Regions from separate parts of the Providencia sp. Me31A genome, predicted to be linked through region 1. Evidence: predicted binding sites of a transcription regulator. Region 1 holds the regulator's gene; the other holds the start of a gene.
What was found. Region 1 encodes PurR, which represses purine synthesis genes. Its sites were predicted from a motif close to CANGCAAACGTTTGCNTG; they were not measured.
Positions count from the first base shown of each region.

Region 2: ACLPIE_RS16245 (NCS2 family permease) is a predicted target of PurR. The motif match lies at 9,410-9,427, and genes of this name have one in related genera.

Region 1 is NZ_JBKQGZ010000005.1:146,595-157,610, reverse strand. Features, by position in the region: gene ACLPIE_RS05850 (MATE family efflux transporter) at 1-987, opposite strand, end outside; gene ACLPIE_RS05845 (riboflavin synthase subunit alpha) at 1,264-1,929, shown strand; gene ACLPIE_RS05840 (putative quinol monooxygenase) at 2,122-2,394, opposite strand; gene ACLPIE_RS05835 (helix-turn-helix transcriptional regulator) at 2,419-3,210, opposite strand; gene punC (purine nucleoside transporter PunC) at 3,477-4,703, opposite strand; gene punR (DNA-binding transcriptional activator PunR) at 4,826-5,731, shown strand; gene purR (HTH-type transcriptional repressor PurR) at 5,741-6,766, opposite strand; gene sodB (superoxide dismutase [Fe]) at 7,358-7,936, opposite strand; gene ACLPIE_RS05810 (Grx4 family monothiol glutaredoxin) at 8,423-8,770, shown strand; gene rnt (ribonuclease T) at 8,860-9,504, opposite strand; gene gloA (lactoylglutathione lyase) at 9,628-10,035, opposite strand; gene ACLPIE_RS05795 (DUF1289 domain-containing protein) at 10,213-10,452, shown strand; gene slyA (transcriptional regulator SlyA) at 10,990-11,016, shown strand, end outside.
Region 2 is NZ_JBKQGZ010000019.1:99,603-110,618, reverse strand. Features, by position in the region: gene ACLPIE_RS16275 (PadR family transcriptional regulator) at 65-940, shown strand; gene glnA (glutamate--ammonia ligase) at 1,304-2,713, shown strand; gene glnL (nitrogen regulation protein NR(II)) at 2,870-3,919, shown strand; gene glnG (nitrogen regulation protein NR(I)) at 3,929-5,383, shown strand; gene hemN (oxygen-independent coproporphyrinogen III oxidase) at 5,563-6,936, opposite strand; gene yihI (Der GTPase-activating protein YihI) at 7,142-7,657, opposite strand; gene ACLPIE_RS16245 (NCS2 family permease) at 8,019-9,353, opposite strand; gene ACLPIE_RS16240 (amino acid ABC transporter permease) at 9,540-10,292, opposite strand; gene ACLPIE_RS16235 (amino acid ABC transporter permease) at 10,294-11,016, opposite strand, start outside.

The DNA.
Region 1 (11,016 bases):
GGTTACACAAGCGACCATTAAGCCAACAGCTAGACCAGTGTAAGAAGAAATTCTTGCCGCATCAGGCGATTTTTGACCTAAGTTATAGCCTACACGAATTGTTGCTGCGATCCCCAGTGAAAGTGGGAACATAAACATCACTGAGCTGAAATTAAGCGCAACTTGGTGGCCTGCAACAGCCACTACACCTAATGGTGCCACTAATAACGCAACAACAGCAAATAAGGTAACCTCAAAAAACAAAGCTAATCCAATAGGAGTGCCTAATACGATAATGCGCTTTAGGATTAATGGATTTGGTGATGTGAAAGCGAGTGTAGGGCGAATATCACGCTGCGCAGAAGCACGTTTCACATACCATCTCATCATCATGCACATAGCCCAATACACAGAAGCGGTTGCTACACCACAACCCACACCACCTAATGCAGGTGCACCAAAGTGCCCATAAATAAAAATATAGTTAATAGGGATGTTGACCATTAGGCCAAGAAAACCGATCACCATTCCAGGTTTGGTTTTCGACAGCCCCTCACATTGACTACGGTATACTTGGTAAAATAGGTATCCAGGCGCGCCCCACATAATGGCATGTAAAAAACGAACGGATTTACCAGCGAGCTCCTCATCAATGTGTGGCATGTTATTAATGATTAACTTGCTATTATAAAGCAGGCACATAATACCTAACGCTAAAAATAGTGCTAACCATAGACCTTGCTGGATCTGATCACCAATTAAATTACGACGGCCGGACCCATTCATTTGTGCAACGATAGGGGTCAATGCCATTAATAGCCCTTGACCAAAAAGAATAGCTGGCAGCCAGATTGAAAACCCGACTGCAACTGCGGACATCTCAATTTCACTAACACTCCCTGCCATGACTGTGTCAACAAACCCCATAGCTGTTTGTGAAAACTGGGCAAGAACAATAGGAATACCGAGTGCCAACAAGCTACGCGCTTCTGTAATATATTTCTGCACGCATACACCTTTATAATTAAAACGAGTAAGAGGAAAAAATGAGAAAAATAAACGGTTTACTTAAAAATAAAATGTTACTAAAAACCTGCTATTCTATCTCTTTTGTTTGGCTATTCCAATAAAGATAAACGGATAAATAACAAAAGAGCATTTTTGACGCTAAGTATAACTCAGTTTATCTAGTCAATTAGTCTGTTACTAACCACTCAAATAAGATAGACCTCTAAAAATTCTTCTGTAAACTGAGGTGATTAATTCAATAGACCGAGGATCATTATGTTTACAGGCATTGTTCAAGCGACAGCCCCAATTGTAGAGATCACTGAAAGGGCGAATTTTCGTACTCATGTCATGAAATTTACGCCTGAATTATTAGTCGGCTTAGAAACAGGCGCTTCTGTTGCTCACAATGGTTGCTGCCTTACTGTGACAAAAATCGATGGTGAAAAAGTGAGTTTTGATTTAATCAAAGAAACTTTACGTCTCACCAATCTAGGTGCACTAAAAGAAGGCGATGTTGTCAATATTGAACGTGCTGCAAAATATGGCGATGAAATAGGGGGACATGTTGTTTCTGGCCATATCATGACAACGGCTGAAATTAGTAAAATCTTCACCTCTGAAGATAATCATCAGGTTTGGTTATCTATCCATGATAAATCGTTGATGAAATATATTCTGCATAAAGGTTTTGTCGCTATTGATGGTATTAGCTTAACGGTTGGGGATGTCATTAATAATCGCTTTTGCGTACATTTGATCCCAGAAACCTTAGACCGCACCACACTGGGTCAAAAACGTCTAGGGGATAAAGTAAATATTGAGATAGACCCTCAAACACAGGCTATTGTTGATACAGTTGAACGCGTGCTTAATCAAAAAGACCAAGAAAAATTTTTACAACAAAAAAACGAGATGAGTGCACAAACTCAGTTAGAGTAAAATGTTAATTTTTGGTGGGGATAATATTCAAAAGGCTATGGTCATTATTTTATAATGCTATAGCCTTAATTGACGGGCAGATACCAAATAATATATTAAAAGTGTTTGATAGAGTTCTACGAAATATAAAGTTAAATTTAATAAATGTGATACAAGATATTTAATTAATTTTCATTTTTGGTGATAAATTAGTTATTTTTCACTAAAGTTGACAGATAAGCTGGCATTATCGAGTTCAATTGCTTCAACTAATCGTCTGAAATGTGGACTATTTTTATGCAGCTCTAATGCTTGAGTGTTTTCCCACTCTTCGAAAACAATATAACCATTCTCTTTAGCCATAAGATCATATTGAATGCATCCTTTCTCACGGCGGCTTAGTTTTGCTAAGTCACGAACGATCCCTCTCGTTAAATACCCATCGGTTTTTTCAGTCGTAATATGGGCATATACAACAATACTCATTACATTCTCCTTATAAATTGAGAACTATCTTAATGGGTACTTAGTTTTTGTATTGTAAAAAAACGAATAATTTGACTTTAAAAATGCCGACGGGGTCATAGTAAAGTATCTTTTAAAATCTCGATAGAAATGGGATTGATCATAATAGCCAGTTTCAAACCAACGATAGGTATCTTGTTCTAACACCATACTTTTTAAAACATGCTCTAAACGGCAATTGATCTGGTAGCGTTTTGGCGTAATACCGTATTCTTTTAAAAACTCTTTCTGAATAACTCGCACATGTAACCCTGTTTCTTTGGCAATATCTGTGATTTTCTTGGTTGGGTTACGATACAGTAATTCTAAGATGTCATCCGTAAAGTGTGCTTTTTTGCTTGCTTTTGTTTGACTAAAGCAATCGAGTAATTCTTTAAATGAGGAGTCGGCTAATGCTTCAAACCAACGCTCTTGCCAGATATCACTTAGAGCAATGGGTTTATCGGTATAATTAAGGGTACGTTGGGGGAGTATAAATCGCAGAGCATCATGACGAATACGTAACACCATCACTTTCGAGTGATTGGGGCTAGCAGTAAATGTGTTAATTCGAGGAATAATGAGTTGAAATGGATTTGTGGCCGAACCACTTTCAGATGACATGCAAAATGCATCTAACGAAACCCATATCTCCGCACCTGTTCCAGGAAAAATTTTAATTACCTCTGAAAACTCTTTGATTATCAAAATAGAACTAACAAAGGATTTCAATTCCTCCGGCGGATAATACTGTTTTAACATCATTCTTGAGCACTCATTATGTGATGAAGTAATCATAACGCTTTTCGACAACAAAATTAAACACATAAAATCTATATATTAGTAGATAAAAACATAAAAACCTTTTTTATTACGGTTCGTTTCAGAGAGTGTAAAACACATAAAATGAATAAACAGTATAAGTCACCATAAAGCGTGATTCATTAAATTAGTTTATTGATGCGTGATTTCTTTATGTTTCAGATGTTATGTTACAGAGTGTTTAAATGAAGGGGAGCCATGTCGCAGAGGAACGACATGGCTTAAAGTGAACTAGGTTATGATTAATTAGCTTGGCAGTCTGCGTGTTTTAAGGTTTCTTCATTATTATTACGTGTACAACGTTGCATGAAATAACCAATTGCCATTGGAATGATTGTCACAGCCATAACTCCTGTTGTCGCTAGTAGGGGATCAATGGTGAGCGCTGAGACAAGTAAGCTAGCTAAGAAGCATAACCCTAACTGCAATGCATTTTGTAGTGCGGCTGCTTTACCACTCGCACTTGGGAAGGTATTTAAGGCCTTAGAAACTGCGATAGGATAAGAAGCCCCGTTCATCGCTGCCATAAAACAAAATGGGATCAAAATCATGGTTAATGATGGGGTCGTATAAATAGCCATGATGAATAGGATGGCCATACTCACTGCATAGCCAATGAGTAACAACGGGAACAACGTATTTGCGCGTACTTTAGCTAATACAATGCGGCAACCATAGCCACCAATAATAAAGGCTAAAGTTTGTGGGATATAGCTTAGGCCAATATCTGCTGGGTTAAAGCCCATATTACGTAAAATAAACGGTGAGCCTGTAAGCCAAGCAAAAAAACCAGCACTGCAAGAGGCATAAACAAGCACATTACCACTAAATACTGGCGAGCTGAGCAATTTAACGAATGAAACTTTAGCTTTAGGTTGGTTATCGTCAGTGAGTGTTTTAACTGAAACGTTTTTCAAGAAAAGTGTAGGTAATAAAAGCAAAACCCCCACAGCCATTAAAATCAGGAAAATCGCTTCCCAAGTTTGGTGTTCCAGCACCCAAGCACCTAACAGGGGTGCTAAAGCAGGAGATAACGCAACCAATGGCATTATAGAGGCAAAAACTTTCTGTGTACTCGCTTCGTCGTAACGGTCGATAACAAGGGCTTGCCATAATACGGCCGCGGAGCAAACACCGACGGCTTGTAAAAAGCGTAAGGTTAATAGTTGTGTTGCAGTTTCAACCCAATAAATAGCCAAGCTACTTAAAATAAAAATAGTCAGTCCAACAATCAGAACGGGTTTGCGACCAAGTTTATCTGATAAAGGTCCCCATAAGAGCTGAGCAAATGCAAAACCAGCTAAAAAGATACTGAGAGAAGCACTGATAGCACCTTCTGATGTATGCAATGAGTTTTGCATTGCACCGAAAGCGGGCAGGTACATGTCAATGGCTAAAAACCCCAGCATGCTTAAACCTGCAAGGTAAACCATAAATCCAGGGGAATTTTTTTTCACAGTATTCGACATAATAATTACTTATCTGATATTTAAATAAATGTTAACGGTAGCCCCATTGTATAGGCTATTTTTTTGTGTTGTGAAACGGTAATATTTGGATCTTGCTATCAAAATATTTGAAAGGAGATGTTATGTGGTCTGCGCATGCACTCGAAGTGATTGATGCAGTTGCTCGAACGGGAAGCTTTAGTGGTGCTGCAAATGAGTTGCACCGTGTACCCTCTGCGATTAGTTATACAGTAAAACAAGTTGAGGAATGGCTTGCTGTTCCTTTATTCGAACGTCGCCACCGTGATGTTGCCTTGACGGAAGCGGGCGCTATCTTTATTAAGGAAGGTCGTTCTGTTATCAAAAAAATGACAGAGACAAGGCATCAATGCCAGCAAGTCGCGAACGGTTGGCGTGGGCAATTCAGTATCGCAGTTGACTGCATTGTAAAACCCCAGAGAACTGAACAATTAATTCTTGATTTTTATCGGCATTTTCCTGATATCGAGTTATATATCCATCCAGAGGTATTTAACGGTGTTTGGGATGCATTGGCAGATGGGCGTGCGGATGTTGCAATTGGTGCAACACGTGCATCACCCATTGGTGAGCGTTATAGTTTTCGAGACATGGGGTTTATGTCTTGGATGTGTGTGGCGAGCCCTGAACATCCATTAGCAAAAATCGACTGCAAACTGGCGGATGACCAAATGCGTGAGTTTCCTAGCTTATGCCTAGAGGATACTTCTCGTAATTTACCGAAACGTGATACATGGGCTCTGGATAATCAACGTCGACTTGTTGTGCCTTATTGGGAAAATGGTTTGGCGTGTTTAGTCAACGGGTTATGTGTAGGGATGGTACCAACACACCGTGCTGCACCATTATGTGAAGAAGGTAAACTTGTTGAGTTAGAGTTAGCCCAACCTTTTCCACCAAGCCCATGTTGTTTGACTTGGGTTGAAAAAAACACCTCACCTGCGTTGAGCTGGTTGTTAGACTACCTTGGGGATAGTGAAACACTCAACGCAGAGTGGCTTTCGACTTAAATCATGTGGTTAGCGACGATAATCTATAAACGGGCCATCAGCTACGGAACGGCGCTCAACAAGGCGGGGGTGAATTTCAATTGTTTGAGCGTCTTCGCGCTTGTTCACTATGCGATCGAGCAACATGGTAAATGCCATTTGGCCTAAACGTTCTTTTGGTTGGTGAATGGTTGTTAGCGCAGGGGTAAAATAGCGAGCGTTGCGCACATTATCATAGCCAATAATTGAAATGTCCTGTGGGACGCGCAACCCCATTTCATCAGCGGCGCAAATTGCTCCCATAGCCATAATATCACCGCCGCAAAATACCGCAGTAGGGCGTTGTTTATGGCTTAAAATCTGCATCATGGCCTTATAGCCTGATTCAGGCTCAAAATCTCCTTGGACAATCCATTCATCTTTCAAGGTTATTTTTGCTTCTTCCATCGCTTTTTGGAAACCTGTTAAGCGGCCAATCCCCGTATTTCTCTCTAGTGAACCGGGGATGACACCAATATCTCGGTGCCCACGATCAACCAAGTAACGTCCAGCAAGATACCCACCATGAAAGGAATTATCGATAATGCTATCAGTAAAGTCACCTTGAGATGTCCCCCAATCCATAACAACCATAGGGATATTACGGTAGTCTTCTAACATGCTAATCAAGGTATCAGGGTATTCAGAGCACATAACAAGTAAGCCATCGACTCGTTTTTGCGCAAGCATTTGCAAGTAGGCTTTCTGTTTGCCCAAATTATTATGTGAATTGCACAGGATCAGCGTATAGCCTTTTTCATAACAGCTATTCTCGACAGACTCTATTACTTCAGCGAAATAAGGCGCTTCACTGGAAGTTGCCAACAAACCAATTGATTTTGTGTGATTAACTTTTAGACTACGGGCAACTGCACTTGGTGAATAATTGAGCTCTTTAATCGCAGCCCAAACAGCAGCCTTAGTATCATCAGCCACGAAGCGCGTTTTATTAATAACATGGGATACGGTTGTGGTGGAAACGCCAGCGCGTTTCGCCACATCTTTAATCGTTGCCATGGGGAAAAAAAACTCCTGACCAATAATCGGTCTCTATAAAAATTCTTGTGAAAAATTACCTGCATATTGAGGCATTGAGCCTTTGCTGGCAATAATTTAGCGATTTGTTGTCGATTTTGTCTGATCTAGCGCAAAAACGAAAGAAATAATTGATGTTATAACATGTGATATAGGCACTAGTTTTACTTTTTTGGATATGTATACTCAATAGCCCTAGTTATTGTGCGGTTATTTGTTAGTTCAATTATATTGGATGAGAGGAACTCATGGATACAGATGTTAAATACGGATTACTTGCTGCGCTGGGCTCATTAGCAATGATTATCTTTATTGGTTCACATATTTTCTAATTTTATTTCAACCTCAAGTAGAGCGAATTAAAAAGGGCGAGTAAATCTCGCCCTGAGGTTGTTGACAAAGCGGGATAAAAGCGTGGTTTTTCCCGCTTTGTGTTATCAGCCGAAAATCAATGAATTGATTTTCCTAGTTGATTTTCAAAACCTATATGACTTGCTGCCAAACATAATATGTTTGTCAGCAGTCTGAGGGCGAGTAAATCTCGCCCTGATGTTTAGAATTTAGCTTTTATTACTATGCTAAATTTTCTTCCACAAATTTCCAGTTAACCAGTGCCCAGAAGTTTTCTAAGTATTTAGGGCGAGCGTTACGATAGTCGATATAGTAAGCATGTTCCCAAATATCAACAGTTAACACAGGCTTGTCATCACCAGAAATTGGTGTTGCAGCATTAGAAGTATTAACGATAGCTAAACTGCCATCTACTTTTTTTACCAGCCAAGTCCAGCCAGCACCAAAGTTCTTGGTTGCAGCATCAGTAAATTGCGCTTTAAACTCTGCGAAAGAACCGAATGCCTTGTTAATGGCGTCAGCCACTTTACCAGTAGGCTCGCCACCTGCATTCGGCGCTAAGCAGTTCCAATAAAATGTGTGATTCCAGACTTGTGCAGCATTGTTGAAAACACCAGCTTCGGAATTTTTGATGATTTCTTCTAAGGATTTACCTTCAAAGTTAGTACCTTTGATTAGGTTGTTTAAGTTAACAACATAGGTATTGTGGTGCTTACCATAGTGGTATTCTAAGGTTTCAGCAGAGATATAAGGTTCTAAAGCATCTTTAGCATACGGTAAAGCAGGTAGTTCAAATGACATTGCGTACTCCTTGATTGCTTTTATATCAATATATTTAGGGTGTTTGCTCTTAAAATGAGCGAAAAATTAATTGTCAATTTATCATGACGATTTCGCCTTTTAGGCGATACGTTATTTAATATATTAATGATAACACGATAAACCCTATAAAGGGTAAAGGTAATATAACGTTACTAGTATGTTAACAGAAAAATAAAGTAATTACAGTTTAAAAATCATAGAGATATATAATGTTAGAAATTAGCTGGACAATATGTAGCAAAAAAATAGCAGAAAACTTATTTTTTAACTTAAGTAAACAGAAGATAGAAAAGATGCCTTTTTAAATCTTTGAGTGCTATAGTAATGCCCCTATAAAACTGGCATATTGTATGAAACAATTAGGTTTCACATTATATTGGTCAAAAATATTCTGTTAAGTTGCAGTAACTCGTATTATTTACGGGCTAACTGCAAAATCAGCACTTTTGTTCTAAGGAAGTAAAAATGACGACAATTGAAAGAATCGAGCGCCAAATCAAAGAAAATCCAATTCTATTATACATGAAAGGCTCTCCAAAACTTCCGAGCTGTGGTTTTTCTGCCCAAGCAGTACAAGCTCTGTCTTCTTGTGGTGAACGTTTTGCTTACGTTGATATCTTGCAAAACCCAGATATCCGAGCAGAATTGCCAAAATATGCAAATTGGCCAACATTCCCTCAGTTATGGGTTGATGGCGAGTTGGTTGGTGGCTGTGATATCATCATGGAAATGTTCCAGCGTGGTGAATTACAATCGCTGATTAAAGAAACCGCTGATAAATATCGCTCAGCAGACGAAACGAGTGCTGAATAATTTAGCAGTAGGCTGAATAAAATAAAAAACCGTGTTTGATGGGAAGTCATTTATACTGTCATCAAAAACGGTTTTTTTATCATTTCAATTTACTCAGTATCTTCAGCAACTGGCCAACCACCAAGTTTTTTCCACTTATTGACAATCTCACAAAATAACAATGCAGTGCGGTTGGTGTCATACAGTGCACTGTGGGCTTGTTTGCCATCAAATGGAATTCCAGCGGAAACACAAGCTTTAGCTAAAATAGTTTGACCAAAAACTAAGCCACTTAGTGCCGCTGTATCGAAAGTTGCAAAGGGATGGAATGGATTGCGTTTTAAACCAGCGCGTTCCGCTGCATTCATTACAAAGCTATGATCAAAGTTAGCATTATGAGCGACAATAATAGCGCGGTTGCAATCTGTATTTTTCATTCCCTTGCGGATAACTTTAAATATTGCGTGTAACGCCTCGTATTCGCTTACAGCACCGCGCAGTGGGTTAGTAGGGTCTATCCCAGTAAAGGCTAACGCGGATGGTTCAAGGTTCGCACCTTCAAAGGGTTCAACGTGAAAATGTAACGTTTCATCCATAGATAGCCAGCCGTCTTTATCCATTTTTAACGTGATAGCGGCAATTTCTAATAGCCCGTCAGTTTTGGCATTAAATCCGCCAGTTTCAACATCAATAACGACAGGGTAATATCCCCTGAAACGACTAACCAGGGCATTAGGATTGTTTTTTTCAGACATTAGGACTTTCGATTATAGGTTTCTGATTGATTTATATTATGCCAAAATCAGGAAAAGTTTGCAGACAAACATAGAATGAAATTTAGGCAGGAGAATAATGCGCTGCCTAAATTTTACATTTAATTAGTGACCTAAACCTTTACTTGCACTTTTATTTTCAATTAATTCAATTTTGTAGCCATCTGGGTCTTCTACAAAAGCGATGACGGTTGTGCCGCCTTTTACAGGACCTGCTTCACGGGTTACATTTCCACCAGCATGGCGAATATCGTCACATGTTTTTGCAACATCATCGACACCTAAAGCAATGTGACCGTATGCGTTTCCCATATCATAATGGTCAACTCCCCAGTTATAGGTTAGCTCAATGACAGCACCTTCACTTTCATCGCTATAGCCAACGAATGCTAGAGAGTATTTATACTCTGTGTTTTCACTAGTTCTTAGTAGGCGCATGCCTAATACGTTGGTATAAAAATCAATGGAGCGCTGCATGTCTGTCACACGCAACATAGTATGAAGTAAGCGCATATAAAACCTCTTAACATTCTGATAAATAATAAGCCTGAATCGATTTATCTATTAATATAACGTGTATATATTGGAAAATACAATGATTACAGTTTATTTTTCAAACAAACAGTGGTAATACTCATTTTTAAGAGTATACCATACATTTATGATGTTTTTTGTTTGAGGGGGATAGTGATGATTGAGCAACTTGAGTTCTTTGATATTCCTAGCCCTTGTCGTGGAATTTGCCAAACTAATGAGCAAGGTTATTGTCGCGGTTGTTATCGTACTCGTGATGAGCGCTTCAATTGGCTCAAGTTTTCTAATGGAGAAAAGCGAAACATTATTCGTTTATGTCGCCAACGTTATTTAAGAGCAATAAGTAAAAAAGTAACGCAAGAAAATATTATTGATCCTCAACAACAACTTTTTTAACGCACGCGGAGGAAAGATAAACTTTAAAATTAAACAATCATTTTGTTGATATGCATAATTAATACATTCCAAATTATTCAAATTAAATTAATTTTCGGCTTTATCTTTCAATAATTTTTTATTTATTCAAAATATCTATAGTTTAATTTAAAGTAACTGTAAATGACATATTTTTAAGAGAAACTATATTCTTTTGTTTTTAAAGGAATTATTTGATATTGTTTTTTTTATTGTTGGTTGTAATTACTATAAGCAGCAAAATAGATAGATCAGAAAGGAGAGTCCGGCTATTCTTATTAATAAGGTAATTGATAGATTGTCTTATTCGTTTAGTTAAGCGAAAATAAACTAAAACATCATGACAGTAGTTAGAGGTATATCACTTAATAAAGTGAGTTTTGTCACTACAAATAGGTATTTGTTAGGTTGTATATCAATAAAAAGTTGTAAATATAAAAGGAAATTAATATATAATTTAAAAAATAATATGAGTCTGGTATATTTTTTAAACATTATAATTATATAAAGGAGGGTAGATTGGAATCGCAAATAGGAACAGAATTA
Region 2 (11,016 bases), on a different contig from region 1:
TAAATATAGTGTTTGTATAAAATGAATTCGATATATCTAAAGTTACAAACTAAGGAGTAACTATATGCTAATTAAATCTTGTCGTCATGTCTATTATGCACACCATGACGAAAATCAACGCGGTCACCACGATGGTTGCTGTGGTGCTGAAGGCCGTCACGGTCGTAGCGAACACCGCCATGATCACGATAAATGCTGTCACGGTGGCGATCATCGTAGTCATGGTGACCATTATTATGGCGATAACCGTCACGGTCATGGACACGATGAACGCGGTCACGGTGAAGGTCGCCACGGTCATAGACACGATGAACGCTGTCATGGTGAGGGGCGTCACGGTCATAGACACGGTGAACGCTGTCATGGTGAAGGTCGCCACGGTCATAGACACAGTGAACGCTGTCATGGTGAAGAACGCCAAAGAGGTCGTGGTAGAGGAAAAGGCTTACGCCGTTTATTCGACCACGGTGATCTTCATATCATGATACTCTCATTGGTTGCGAAAAAATCAAGCTATGGCTACGAAATTATTAAAGACATTCAAGAAGCCTCTAGCGGTTTATATGTACCGAGCCCAGGTGTGATTTACCCAACATTAACCCTACTCGAAGAGCAAGGTTTTTTGGAATCACAAATCGTGGAACGTAATCGTAAGAGCTTCACGATAACCCCTGAAGGCGCTGAACATTTAGTGCAGAACAAAGAAACCGAAGAAGTTATTGCCCGCAAGTTAGCCAAAGCCCGCGATATGCAACATGGCGGTAATTTAACGGAAGACATTGAAATGGCAGTCAGCCGTTTTAAAGCTCTGTTACGCCATAAAATGGTTTTAAAACAGCTCAATGAAGAACAAACGCGCCAAATCGCTTCTATCATCAATGATGCTGTAAAACAAATAGAAGAAGTGAATACGTTATTAACTATTAACGATGATGAATAAAGATAAAACATTCATCGCAACACACCTTCATTCAGTCAAATTCAGCTTTGGGTTTAATTTTAAGCCCAAAGTTTGACTCTTTTTTGAGCCCGCCTCATTATATTCACCAAAATAGTGCAACTCCTTTAGAAAATTGCATCAATATGGTGCAATTAAGCCCTATTTTTAATCAACATTGTTATCATGTACACGTAACAATCAGTATTTACTATACTTAAAAAAGTTGGCACGCTTTTCGCTTATCTATTTACATTGAGCGAGCGGCGTATTTTTTCCCTACACTGCTACGCCAGACAAACCAACAAACATATCTGCCAATTTTATGTGTGATTTGTTGATTAGACCCGATCAGGAGAGCCGAGAATGTCCGCTGAACATGTTTTATCGTTAATTAAAGAGCACAATGTTAGATTTATTGATCTGCGTTTTACCGATACTAAAGGTAAAGAGCAACACATCACTATCCCTGCTCACCAAGTTGACGAAGACTTCTTTGAAGAAGGCCAGATGTTTGATGGTTCATCTATCGGTGGTTGGAAAGGTATCAATGAATCAGACATGGTATTAATGCCTGATGCATCAACGGCTGTGTTAGATCCATTCTTTGCTGATGTCACCTTAATTATCCGTTGCGATATTTTAGAGCCGGGTACAATGCAAGGTTATGACAGAGATCCACGTTCGATTTCAAAACGTGCTGAAGATTTCCTGCGCTCTAGCAAAATCGCTGATGTCGTTCTGTTTGGACCGGAACCTGAGTTTTTCGTCTTTGACGACATCCGTTTCGGCAACAACATGCATGGCAGCTACTATCATATCGATGATATCGAAGCGGCATGGAATACAGGCACTAAATATGAAGGTGGAAACAAAGGTCATCGCCCAGCGGTACAAGGTGGTTATTTCCCTGTCCCTCCCGTTGATTCTTCACAAGATTTACGTTCTGCTATGTGTACAACAATGGAAGAAATGGGGCTAGTGGTTGAAGCTCATCACCATGAAGTGGCAACTGCAGGTCAAAATGAAGTGGCTACCCGCTTTAATACCATGACTAAAAAAGCAGATGAAACACAAATTTATAAATATGTTGTTCACAATGTTGCACATGCTTACGGGAAAACAGCAACCTTTATGCCAAAACCTTTAGTGGGTGATAATGGCTCCGGTATGCACTGCCATATGTCTTTATCTAAAGGCGGAGTGAACCTGTTTGCAGGTGATAAATACGGCGGTTTATCTGAAATGGCGTTGTATTATATTGGCGGTATCATTAAACACGCCCGTGCACTGAACGCATTTACTAACCCAACAACTAACTCATACAAGCGCTTAGTCCCAGGCTTTGAAGCACCTGTTATGTTAGCCTATTCCGCTCGTAACCGTTCTGCTTCTATCCGTATCCCTGTAGTGGCAAGCACCAAAGCGCGTCGTATTGAAGTTCGCTTCCCAGACCCTGCGGCAAACCCATATTTAGCGTTCTCTGCACAGTTAATGGCGGGCCTTGATGGCATCATCAATAAAATTCACCCAGGTGATGCTATGGATAAAAACTTATACGACTTACCGCCTGAAGAAGCTAAAGAAATCCCAACTGTATCAGGCTCTTTAGACGAAGCATTGGCTGAGTTAGATAAAGACCGTGAATTCTTAACCCGTGGAGGCGTATTCACGAACGATGCCATTGACGCTTATATCGAATTAGTCCGTAGCGATATTCAGCGTGTTCGTATGGCACCGCACCCTCTCGAATTTGAAATGTACTACAGTGTGTAACACGCCGTTCCACTGTTAGTCTTTGTTGCCGTGAAGCACTTGCCCCATCTTTCGATGGGGCCTTTTCTCTCTACAATAGTGATGGTGCAAAAATCGAATATCGGATGTTAGGTCTATCAGGTATAATGCACCAAAATAGTGCAGGAGCAACATTAGATGAAAACCGAACATTTGCCAGCACCCGAACAACTGCTCGATTCCCTGATTAATAGTGTACTGATTTTGGATTACGATCTGGTTATCCATTATGCGAATCACGCCGCTCTCCAGATTTTAACCCAAAGCCAACGTAAGCTTTATGGTACTCCGCTACCATTGTTATTTAGTTACTGTTCCTTAAATGATGAACTCATGCTAAGTAGCTTAAAAGAAGGCCACAGCTTTACAGAAAACGAAGTCACACTCGTCTTTAATAACCATTCCCATGTGATGTCATTTAGTGCACAGCCATTTTCTGAGCAATTTATTTTGGTTGAGCTTTCCCAATTAGACAGCCAACGGCGCCTTAGCCAAGAATTGGCGCAAAATGCCCAACAACTGGCGGCGCGTGAATTAATTCGTGGGCTCGCCCATGAAATTAAAAACCCTCTCGGCGGCTTACGAGGGGCGGCACAATTATTGTCGAAGGCACTGCCAGACCCACAACTTAATGAATATACACAAGTTATCATTGAGCAGGCTGATCGCCTGCGTGTGCTCGTTGATAGGTTACTTGGGCCACAATACCCTGGGCCAAAAACTCAGCAAAGCATTCACCATATAATGGAGAATGTGACCCGCTTGGTATCCTTAGAAAAACCCGATAATGTAACACTCACTCGTGATTATGATCCGAGTTTGCCTGATTTAGAGTATTACCCTGACCAAATCGAGCAAGTGTTGTTAAACGTGACACGCAATGCACTGCAAGCACTAGCTGGAACAGAGGGTAATATAACGCTGCGTACGCGCACGGCCTTTCAGGTAATGTTACAAGGCGAACGCTATCGCCTTGCAGCACGTATTGATATTGAAGATAACGGTCCGGGTATTCCATTAGCAATTCAAGATACCTTGTTTTATCCCATGGTCAGTGGGCGACCTGATGGTACTGGGCTTGGCCTATCAATTGCTCGCAGTTTAGTCGATCAACACGCAGGAAAAATCGAGTTCACCAGTTGGCCGGGGCACACTGAGTTTTCCATTTATCTACCCATTAAGAAATAGGAGATAACCATGATGCAGGGAAAAATTTGGGTTGTTGATGACGACAGTTCTATTCGTTGGGTATTAGAGCGCGCACTCAATAATGCAGAGTTTACCTGTACCTGCTTTGATAGTGCTGATGCCGTTCTCGCGGCCTTAGAAGCCTCATGCCCTGATGTGTTGCTCTCTGATATCCGTATGCCAGGCACAAATGGTATTGAGCTGCTAAATACCATTAAACAATCGCACCCCCTTTTACCGATTATTATCATGACAGCGCACTCAGACCTTGATGCTGCCGTGAATGCCTATCAATCAGGGGCATTTGATTATCTCCCCAAACCTTTCGATATTGATGAAACTGTCGCATTAGTCGAACGCGCCCTTAATCATAGCCGAGAACAAAACCATACTGACCGTGAAGCTAAACAACCCGCCCCCGTTGTTTCTTCAACCATGATTGGCGAGGCTCCTGCAATGCAAGAAGTTTATCGGATCATCGGCCGCCTATCACGCTCATCTATCAGTGTGCTCATCAACGGTGAATCAGGGACGGGGAAAGAGTTAGTTGCCCATGCATTACACCAACACAGCCCTCGCGTTAATGAGCCTTTTATTGCCTTAAATATGGCGGCTATTCCTAAAGACTTAATAGAGTCCGAGCTGTTTGGTCACGAAAAAGGCGCTTTCACGGGTGCCACGCAAGTCCGCCAAGGTAGATTCGAGCAAGCGAACCATGGCTCGTTATTTTTAGATGAGATTGGCGATATGCCTTTGGATGTACAAACCCGTTTATTGCGCGTGCTTGCGGAAGGGCAATTCTACCGTATTGGCGGTTATACGCCTGTCAACGTAGATGTGCGCATTATCGCCGCAACTCATCAAAACTTAGAAAAACGCGTAGAAGAAGGACTATTTCGGGAAGACTTATTCCACCGTCTGAATGTCATCCGCGTACAACTACCGCCATTGCGTGAGCGCATTGAAGATATTCCTCGGCTCGCCCACTACTTTTTGCAAAATACTGCCAAAGAGTTAGGTGTTGAAAGTAAAGTACTGCACCCTGATAGCGAAAAAATCCTTCAACGCTATTACTGGTCGGGTAACGTGCGCCAATTAGAGAACGTTTGCCGTTGGCTAACTGTCATGGCTGCTAGCCAAGAAATTTTACCACAAGACCTCCCTGACGACTTATTGGAAGAGCACCTTGTAAAAAATACGACAGAGGCAAAATCTCAGCCAAACATAAGTCAAATACAACATGTTAACAACGAAGAATGGTTTGAATTATTAGCAAAATGGACAGATAGTGCCTTAATGGCAGGAAAAACAGATCTTTTCTCACAAACAGTGCCATTACTTGAGCGAACCATGCTCAATTGCGCATTACGATACACGAATGGCCATAAGCAAGAAGCCGCCCGTTTATTAGGCTGGGGGAGAAACACTTTAACCCGCAAATTAAAAGAATTAGGGATTGAATAACCAACTTTATAGCGCCTATTTAGACTCATGTACCCGCAGCTTTTCTGCCTATGCTACATTTTATAGTTCGCGTTGCCACTAGGCGTCAAAATGAAGACAGCACGGGGAGCACACACTAAGTATGTAACCCGCATGGCTGAATGAAAACAACAAAGTGGCAGCACGAAATATGACGAACATCAGATGACGCGGGAAAACTGGCGCTGCCTCATCTGATTGCGCAAATACACATCAAAACACATACAAATATTACGAATAAGCAGACGCCCCTGTGGAGTTACTTTGATACCCGCTTCGCTCATTTCAACCAACCCATCTTCAGCCATCGGTTTCAATAACTCTAAATCTTCTTTAAAGTAAGATTTAAAATCTATTGGGTATAGCTCTTCAATTTGCGCGAAATTCAATTGGAAATTGCAAATCAACGTTTTAATAACATCACGGCGTAAGCAATCATCATCCGTCAACATTAACCCACGCCACAGAGCATGCCCCTGCTCTTCAACCTGTGCATAATAGGTTTTCAAGTCTTTCTGGTTTTGCGCGTAGTTATCCCCCAACATACTGATCGCAGAAACGCCTAACCCCAACAAATCACAATCACCTTGGGTGGTGTACCCTTGGAAGTTACGATGTAAAATCCCCTCACGCTGTGCGATGGCGAGCTCATCCTCTGGACGCGCAAAGTGATCCATACCAATAAACTGATAACCATCGCCAGTGAGAGTGGCAATAGTGTCCTGTAAAATATCTAATTTTTGCTCTGCACTCGGTAAATCTGCCTCTTTGATTTTACGTTGCGCCGCAAATAAATTAGGCAGGTGGGCATAGTTAAATACGCTGAGTCTGTCTGGTGATAACTCTGCCACTTTCTTAAGAGTAAATGCAAAACTTTCAGGAGTTTGTTTTGGTAAACCATAAATCAAATCAATACTCGTTGAGGTAAACCCCATTTCTTTGGCTCGTTTAATCAGGGCAAAAATAAACTCTTCGTCCTGCTCACGGTTAACCAGCACCTGAACTTCTTTATTAAAATCCTGTACTCCCATGCTTAAGCGGTTAAACCCTTCATGGCGCAAGTGGTCTATCATATTTAGTTCAATCTCACGCGGGTCGATTTCGATGGACATTTCCATCTCATCCGCAAAATGGAAATGCTTTTTCAATAAACCAACTAAATGGCTAATTTGGGCTTTATCAAGATAAGTGGGCGTCCCACCGCCCCAATGCATTTGGGTCACGATACGGCCTTTTAATAATGAGGCTCGTTGGATAATTTCTTTTTCGATAACTTGTAGATATTCATCCGCCTTATGCTTTTGGCGAGTCACTAATTTATTGCAGCCGCAGAAGTAACAAAGCTTATGGCAAAAAGGAATATGGACGTAGAGCGATAAAGGGCGCTCGGGATAACGTTGCGTTGCTTGAACAAACGCATTCTCATCATAATCTTGATTAAATTCCAAGGCGGTGGGATACGAGGTATAACGTGGCCCTGAATAATTGTATTTTTGAATGAGAGAAAGATCCCAAACAATATTTTGCTCTGACATAACATTCCTCAATTGACCCAAAGATCAAACCATAACAGCGGGTTGCACCTTATTTAATTGTTATTTGATGAGTGTGAAAGTTTCACAACTTACATAATATTATAAATATGTTAGCGAAAAGAGACTTGATGCAACATCAAAGAAAAGTGTGTTAGCAGAAAAATAGCTAAATCCCCCGCGAGCACGAGGGATCGTTTAAACGAAATTATTTACTTTTTAAGATGCGCATAATGTCATCAAGTTTTTCTTCGTCTTCTTCCTCTTCTTCTTCACTATATTCAATACCAAGAATATTCATCAGTTCATCGATACGATCTAAACACGTATCAACATACTGCTGTTCTTTTGCTGTGATGGTTTCACCATCTTCCAGACGCGCTAAAATGCTATCTAAGCGATCATCACTTTCCAGCATTTCCAGCTCTTTTTCTGGCGTCAGTTTTTCTTTAGCAACTGACTTTTCTTTCACCACTGGACGCGCAGCGGGTTTATTATCTTCGACAATTAATGGAATGGGTTTTTTACTACCAAGACGTGGGTCTGCAATAGTAGATTGCACACCTTTTGCTCCATTAGAAGCGGATTCTTGGTTACGGCTACCGGATTTATGACCACGATGTTTTCTCTCGCGCTTACGCTCACGTCCTTCCGCATTTAGCTCTTCTTTAGTTTTACGATACTTTTTCTTTGGCTTAGCAGCCGGTTTTTTTGGTGAATTCATGGTCTGATACCTTGATAAAGTCAGTTTCTGCTGCGAAATCTAGCAGGTTCCCATTAGGGGGGAAAGCACTAGTTTGCAAGTTCAGTGGATTTTTTATTTCACTGTGCCTTCGCAACAGTACTTTAATGATTATACCTTAAATAATTTGTGTTGCATGTAGAGGGATTCGAATAGAAGAAAGAGAAATGTCTAACTCATTAAATGAATTTAAAAAATTGCACCGCTATACAAAATATACTGAGTAATTCTAAATAGTTTGAGCTGTGGCAAGAGAAGCTAATCCCTAGACGCAGACAAAAGTATGTGACTAGGGTTAGCAAACGTAGCTAACACTGCTACAGTTCAAAATATGAAGCGCATTTTAAGCGTCGACAAGAACCATCTTCAGTAAAAACATCGCTGCGACTAAAATCACGCACAGCCCCAGATCACGCCAGCGCCCTGTACCAATTTTCATTGCACAATAAGCAATAAAGCCCAACGCAATACCTTCCGTAATCGAGAAACTAAATGGCATCATCACTGCCGTAATAAATGCAGGGACAGACTCCGTTAAATCATCCCACTTCACACGAGTCAAACTTGAGGTCATCAGAACGCCCACGTAAATTAATGCGCCCGCAGTCGCATAAGCCGGAACCATACCCGCTAGCGGTGAAATAAACATGGTCAATAAGAATAAAATACCGACAACAATCGCCGTTAAACCAGTGCGACCGCCAATAGAAACCCCTGAAGAGCTTTCAATATACGCGGTCACCGATGAAGTGCCCATTGCAGAGCCTGCAACTGAACTTAAGCTATCCACATACAAAGCTTGCTTCATACGCGGGAAAGTGCCGCGCTCATTGGTGATCCCTGCTTTATCGGTCACACCAATCATAGTGCCCGATGAGTCAAACAGGTTAACTAACATAAAGGCGAAAATCACCCCTGATAACGCGATATCTAAAGAGCCTTTAAAATCCACTTGGCCAACCACACTAGAGATGCTTGGCGGCATTGAAAACACACCCGCAAATTTCACATCACCCAATGCCAAACCAATCAATGTCGTAACAGCAATAGACACCAACACAGCAGCGTGGATATTACGAGCGGCAAGGATGGCGATAATAAAGAAACCCAGCGCCCCTAACCAAACGTTATGGTGAGTCAGGTTGCCAATTGAAACCAATGTATCTGGGTTAGCGACGATAATGCCTGAGTTTTTCAGTCCCATCATGGCAATAAATAAGCCGATACCGCTGGTGATACCAACACGTAGGCTAAGCGGAATATTGGCAATAATCCAATAGCGAACACGAAATAGGGTTAAAATGAATAATCCAACTGCCCCCCAAAAGACTGCCCCCATTGCGATTTGCCATGAATATCCCATCGCCCCGACGACCACAAAAGCAAAAAAGGCATTCAGCCCCATTGCAGGTGCTACCGCGATCGGTAAATTTGCCAATAACCCCATGAAGATACTGCCAATAGCGGCAATCAGGCAAGTGGTGACAAACACCGCCTTAATGTCCATTCCTGCAATAGAGAGAATTTGTGGGTTAACAAAGACGATATATACCATCGTCAGGAAGGTCGTGAAGCCTGCAACGACTTCTGTTCGTACCGTCGTACCATGTTCTTGTAATTTAAAAACACGCTGAAACAAGCCCTGCGGTTGCGCCGAGCTAGAAGATTGATTACTCATTAAATATCGCGCCCAAAAAAAGTTTTTTTCGCCCTATACTACAATTAAAAATCGCAAAAGAAAACGATTGCGTGAAACTCTAAAAGCAAAAATATCCTAACTAACTGATACACCAAGATGAAATAATAAAAATAATTCAAAATAGAGGGATGAGAAAATGGTGGCGATTTCACCACCATTTTCAATTTAGGAAAGCGCTAGCAGTTTTTGTCGACGCCAAAACAATAAACGATATTTCGCAGCCTGTTTCTTGGGTTCACGTTGCGCACCGAGTTTTTTCGCCAGTACGTTCGCAATAATTTCTACCGCAAAACACATTACAAAATAGATAAACGCGACAAATAAAAACACCTCTAGGGGATAGACCATCTCGCGGTTATTCACTTGTGTGGCTAAGAATGATAATTCCGCCACCCCAACGATATAAGCCAAAGAGGTATCTTTAATTAGAGCCACCCACTGGTTAATAAACGATGGGACCATCATGCGCAAGGCTTGCGGTAACACAATATTCCACAGTACCTGCCAGCGGCTAAAACCTAAAGACATTCCCGCCTGCCATTGCCCCTGACCAATCGCTAAAATACCTGCCTTGACCGCATGCGCTAAATACGCCGAGGTGATCAAGGCTAACGCACAGACGACAGTGGCGATCCCGGGGATCTCTGTACCAAGTAAAATTGGCAACAGAAAGTAAGTCCAAAAAATCAACATAATGACCGGAATTGCACGGAAAAAGCCTAAAACTGCGGCAAACAGGTTAACCCAGAAGCCTCGCAACATCGCTAAAGCTATTCCACCCAATGTCCCAAGCACAATAGAGGCCGCACCTGCAAGTAAGCTGATCACCAGCGTCAAAGCCGCCCCTTCTAAGGGACCATCAGGGAAAGTACCAAACAGTAAATATTGCCAATTTTGCTCAATCACCGAAAAATCCATGTTACACCCCCTGAGCTAAATTACGCTGTTGTCGCCATTGTCCCCACCCTTCCATGACGGCAATAATGGCAATATACAAAACAGTTGCCACACCAAATGCAGTAAAGGTTTGCAAGGATTGGCTATCCACTTGGCGTGATACATAAGACAATTCAGCGACACCAATCGCCATCGTCAGCGACGAGTTTTTCACGACATTCATATACTGGCCAAGTAATGGCGGCATCGCGATTTTAACGGCTTGCGGTAATACCACTAATTTCATGGCCTGCCATGAGGTTAGCCCCAATGCGAAAGCGGCATATTTTTGGCCTTGGCGTACCCCGCGGATCCCCGCACGAATTTCTTCCGCAATAAATGGCACTGTGTATAACGTTAAACCAATAAAGCCTGCCAAGAATTCAAAAGAAGGCCAACCGATAATGACCCCAACGAATTGAATTTCATGAGGTGTATTTAGCCATTCCATGACAGATGATGGCAAAATTTCACCCGAGGCAAAATACCAGAAGAATAACTGCACCAACAAAGGTGTGTTTCTGAAGATAGAAATATAGATATTTACACCCCAACGAAGCGGTGCAATCTGACTATCCTTTGCTGATGCAACTAAAAAACCTAAGAAGGTGGCGGCAATAATGGTGCAGACCGAAATCCAAACGGTGATCAAAAAACCATAACCGAACCATTCTAAGTATTGTGGTGCTAAAAGATGCGCAGACCA